DNA from 2 places in the Solibacillus cecembensis genome. Region 1 is predicted to be linked to the other one. Evidence: riboswitches for the same ligand, from Rfam matches in the RefSeq annotation. Region 1 holds a riboswitch; the other holds the start of a gene.

Region 1 (2,480 bases):
TAATAAAGTTGTTAAGTATTCCTTCATTCACTTACGGGGGATTTAGTTGAACAGTGCTTTTACAACGTCAAGTTAAGAAAAGCCCCCAACGACGCTTTGGGAACTAATGTTATACTTAAGAGTGTTTCGTAATAATAAAGTAAAATTACAATGTATTAAGTTGTTCCGCAAATGGGTCATTATGTGGCATTACTAAGGAGGGGTTTTATGAATTCTTTGGTTATATTCCTTTTAGTTCTCTTTACCCTTAATGTATTTGTTATCTTTTTATCAAGATTATTGAATTGGTTGGTATGGATGATGGCGGGTGTTATTTTTATTATTTCTTCTCCAATAGTTCTAGTTCTGACAATGAATAACGTTAGTCGTAATGTTGGAGATGGATTTGCAGCTGCTGTGGCGGGGCTTACTTTTGGTGGACTTTTGATTGCTAATGCAATTATTTTATTCATTGTGGCAATTTTTGTGAGAAAAAAGGAAAACAAACTGGTTTAGAGTATTCTGCAATCAGGCGAAAACGTTCCCAAATGGAAGCTTGGTAACATTTCAAACAGCGACAGGCACTGTTAAATCAGTGTTTGTCGCTGTTTTTATTAAAAAATAACGCTCTGAAACGCTGCGAGAACTCATTTTAAAGGGTAAAATGAGTTAATTATATTTTTAAAAATAGAGATGAGGGTTAAAGACATTGGAATTTATTATTACACTTGGGGTTGTTATTATTGCAATTTCTTGTTTATCTATTGATGCGAAAATGAGAGAAAATAGTAAACGAGATAAAGAGATAATTTCTTTACTCAAAGAAATAGCTCAGAAAAAGTAGAAAGTTCATACACTATTCAGTATTACTTACGGTATACATAGCCATGCAAAATAACGTTCCCAAATCGAAGTTTGGGGATAAAATAGAACACCTGAAATGTCGTCACACCAATGTTTTAGGTGTTTTTCAGTATTTCATTCATATACACCTATTTATGCACAATTGTTTAAACAGAGAAACAACAAGGTTTTCAATGTTATTTAAAAGAAATTGCACTGTATCAAACTTTGTATAATATCTTGCATATACAGCAGAATCTTTAACGTTCTAAATCAACCTATTCCTATAACATAACCATTTCGTTATCCGACTGATTCATAACTATCAGGAAATTTATTGCTATTTGTCAAAAGTTAAATAAAAACTATTGGCAATTCAATGGGAATAATGATAGCATAAAAGTAATTAAAATATTTGCGGGGGGACGCTATATGCGTTGAGAAGGCTAAAACCTGACCCTTGGAACCTGTTCAGTTAACACTGGCGTAGGGAGCAAAGTACATAGCGATTCGTCTATTTCGCATTTTTGTACGTGAGCTCTCCTTTATGGGGGCTTTTTGTTTTTTTCCAAGTAAATATTCTAATAGCGGGGGGACGCATATGCGTTGAGAAGGTTAAAACCTGACCCTTAGAACCTGTTCAGTTAATACTGGCGTAGGGAGCAATGAGTAAGACGCTTCTTTGCTATACGCAAATAGAAGCGTTTTTTTTGTTCTTAAGCCTACCACAAGGAGGAACAATGATGACATTTTGTGATGAGGTAAGAAAAGAAACAGATTTATACTGGGAAGGAAGCTTTGAGCACCCATTTGTAAAGGGACTTGTTGATGGCACGCTCCCAATTGAAAAATTCAAATATTATATGATGCAAGACGCTTATTATTTAAAGCATTACACAAAAGTGCTAGCGATTGCAGCTTCTAAAGCGGATCATCATGATGATATTACGTATTATCTGGATAATGCACGCTTTATTAACGAAGCAGAGCTTGAATTGCACCGCACCGTTTTTGCAGAACTGGGTGTTTCGGAAGAGGAGCTCCAAGCGTTTGAGCCGGCACCTGCTGCTTATAATTATGTAAGTCATATGTACAATGCTGCACATAATGGTAATGTTGCCGAAGCTTTTGCGGCGATGTTCCCATGTCCGTGGTTATATCAGGAAATCGGTGAAAAATATAAAGAGGCAAAACCAGGTGTTAAGCTATATGAGGATTGGATAGCGATGTATAGCGCGGACGATTTTAAAGCGACAATTGATTACCAAAAAGCGCTGATGAATCGCTATGTCAAAGAACAACCTGATAAAACTGCTATTTTTAAAGCGCATTTCGTCAAAAGCTGTTATTACGAATGGAAGTTTTGGGAAATGCCTTGGACATTAGAAAACTGGGAAAATGAGGTCGCGCAATATGACTTTGCATAAAATTCATCTGAAAAAACCGCTCGTTCATTGTATAACGAATTATGTAGTTGCTAATTTTACTGCAAATGGCTTGCTGGCAATCGGCGCATCTCCTGTCATGGCAGATGACAAGGATGAAGTGACAGAAATGGTCGCAATGGCAGATGCACTGTTAATTAATATTGGGACAATCAATTCATGGACGTTTGAGGCGATGTTGATTGCTGGAAAAAGGGCGAATGAATTAAATGT
Region 2 (2,480 bases), on a different contig from region 1:
ATAAGCCCAAAGCCAAACCAAATGATCAACAGTGGTGCTAGCACAATCGTCGGGATATTTTGCGATATTAGGATTAATGGATAGCCAATTTTATGGACAATCGGCAGTAAATGCAATAAAATCCCTACGATAAAACCGAGTAAACTTCCGGCGATTAACCCGATGAACGTTAGCTTAACCGTTGCTAAGATATGTGGTAATAGTTCATCAAACGTTTGAAAAAGCTCCGATATGACGACAGATGGTGATGGGAAAAGCCATATCGGTAAATCCAGTACGCGCACAGCAATTTCTACGATGATGAGTAAAGCAATTAAAAAGCCAATTGTTATGCGATACTTTTTCAAAATGTTCATCTAATCATATTTCCCTGTTAATGTTTCAATCGCTGCACCTTGTGGATTATAAAAAATCTTCACTTGTGAAATGACGCTAATGGCACCCATTTCCACCATTTTTTCATTCATTTTTTCAACCAGTTGTAAAAGCTGTGTTAGCTCGCCTTCCATCGTTGTTTCTAAAGGTCCTACTCGGTAAACAACTCCTGACGCATCGATCATCGCAATCGCTGCATCAACATAAGGAATCACATCTTCATATCGCTCTGTTTTCGGGATAATTTGAATACTTACTAAACTGTTGGCCATTTGTTATTCCTCCGGTAAAAATTGATTTGTAAATGCCTTTTCAGCATCAAGTTCTTTTTCGATTAACTTATTTTCGAACATCCAATTCGCATAATTTTTCCAAACATCTAAAGATTGAATGCCCCACTGTTTTGCATCTGCTTGGTATTGCTCTGCCAACCAAATCGCACTGTTCACAACTAGTTCTTCATCTAATTCTGGTACAGCTTTTAATAGCATGCTAGCCGCTTCTTCTGGCTCATTAATCGCCAGTTCATACCCTTTACTTACCGCTTGCATAAATGCGCGAACCGTTTCATCTTCCTCGGCAATGTATTTTTCATTCGCAATAATTACCGGTGTATAATAATCCAATTCTTTCGCATAATCCGTTAAGTAAAGCATATCAATAGCTTGCCCTCGTAACTCTGCTTCAATGCCTGTCCAGCCGTAGTACATCCATGCAAAATCAATGTTTTGTTTCATCATATTAAAAAAATCTGCATTTCCAGCATTAATAATGTCTACTTTTTCAACATCTCCATCTGCCATGCCCATTACTGTTTTGATAATAGCTTGTTCAACTGGTGAACCCCAGCCACCATACGTTTTCCCTTCAAAATCTTTCGGTGTTTGTATGCCTGTTTCCTTTAATGATGCAAAGCCCGATGTGTTGTGCTGAATGATTGCTGCAATCGAAACAAGTGGGACGCCTTGTAAGCGTGCTTGTGTAACGGATTCCTGTGCACTAATACCAAACTGTGCTTTCCCTGTAGCAACAAGTTGATCTGCCCCCGCATCGCCCGGTTGAATAATTTCAACGTCTAAGCCTGCTTCTTCAAAATATCCTTTTTCCTGAGCAACATATAAGCCTGTATGATTCGTATTTGGTGTCCAATCGAGCACCACTTGAACTTTCGTCAAATCTGAATCTCCTGTTTTAGCATCTTGCTGACAGCCTACTAATAGCAATGTCATCCCAATAATACTTAACCATTTCCACATGTAAAAATCCTCCCTTTAGTTGCATGAATATGTACAAGTTTTACTACTTTTTTGAAAAGGACGAATAGAAAAATGCAAAAAACGCCCGGTACGTTGTGTACCAGGCGTCGGACAAGAAACAGATCGTTACTAAAATAAATTACACAACAATCTATGTATCAATGTTTCCTCCGCCGGTATTAACCAGTTCAGGTTCAAAGGGTAAGCAACTTAACGGATCGCTTTCTCAGCTAGCAACACTAGCACCCCCACATTTTTGGGTCTATGAACTTTTCAATGCCTATCGTAACGATATCCGCTCAATAGGTCAAGTATAATTTATCCAGTTTTCCGATAGTTCACACTAAAGGACTAGGTTTCGCAATGTTAAACAAACGATTTTTTTCTTCTAAAAGTGGGCTTGACCTCAGCGAATAAGATCGCGATAAAAATTAACACACAGCCCATTAGCATGCGGCCCGTTAATATTTCGCTAAGTAACCATACCGAGAACATCGTGCCAAACAAAGCTTCGGTTGATAGGATAATCGCAGACTTTGTTGGATTGGCATATTGCATTCCAAGATTTTGGCACACATACGCAACAGCTGTACAGAAAACCGCTAAGTAAAGAATGACATAAATCCCTTCCGCAGAATATGTAGTCGGTACTTCTCCAAGTGCAAGTACTGAAGCAATACTTAATATTGTTGCCGTATAAAATTGAACGATTGTTAAGGCAAGTGCATCTTCGGTTTTGACAAAAACATTTGTATAGAAAATATCAAATGCAAAGCCAAATGCGCATAAAATAGACAGGAAATCGCCAAAGTTAATTGTAAGCGAGTCTTGTAATGATAAAAAGCCAAT

Evidence for each region. A riboswitch is a leader RNA that binds a small molecule or an ion and turns the genes downstream of it on or off. The one in region 1 is predicted to bind thiamine pyrophosphate.
Region 2: another riboswitch for thiamine pyrophosphate. It lies ahead of ACQKIH_RS16615 (ABC transporter substrate-binding protein); the one in region 1 lies ahead of tenA (thiaminase II).

What each region holds. Positions count from the first base shown of each region.
Region 1 is NZ_JBNNMF010000001.1:355,128-357,607, reverse strand. It holds gene ACQKIH_RS01875 (hypothetical protein) at 208-495, shown strand; gene ACQKIH_RS01870 (hypothetical protein) at 689-823, shown strand; TPP riboswitch at 1,232-1,332, shown strand; TPP riboswitch at 1,402-1,501, shown strand; gene tenA (thiaminase II) at 1,566-2,249, shown strand; gene thiM (hydroxyethylthiazole kinase) at 2,236-2,480, shown strand, end outside.
Region 2 is NZ_JBNNMF010000020.1:21,271-23,750, forward strand. It holds gene ACQKIH_RS16605 (ABC transporter permease) at 1-356, opposite strand, end outside; gene ACQKIH_RS16610 (thiamine-binding protein) at 357-647, opposite strand; gene ACQKIH_RS16615 (ABC transporter substrate-binding protein) at 651-1,631, opposite strand; TPP riboswitch at 1,780-1,891, opposite strand; gene ACQKIH_RS16620 (DMT family transporter) at 1,998-2,480, opposite strand, start outside.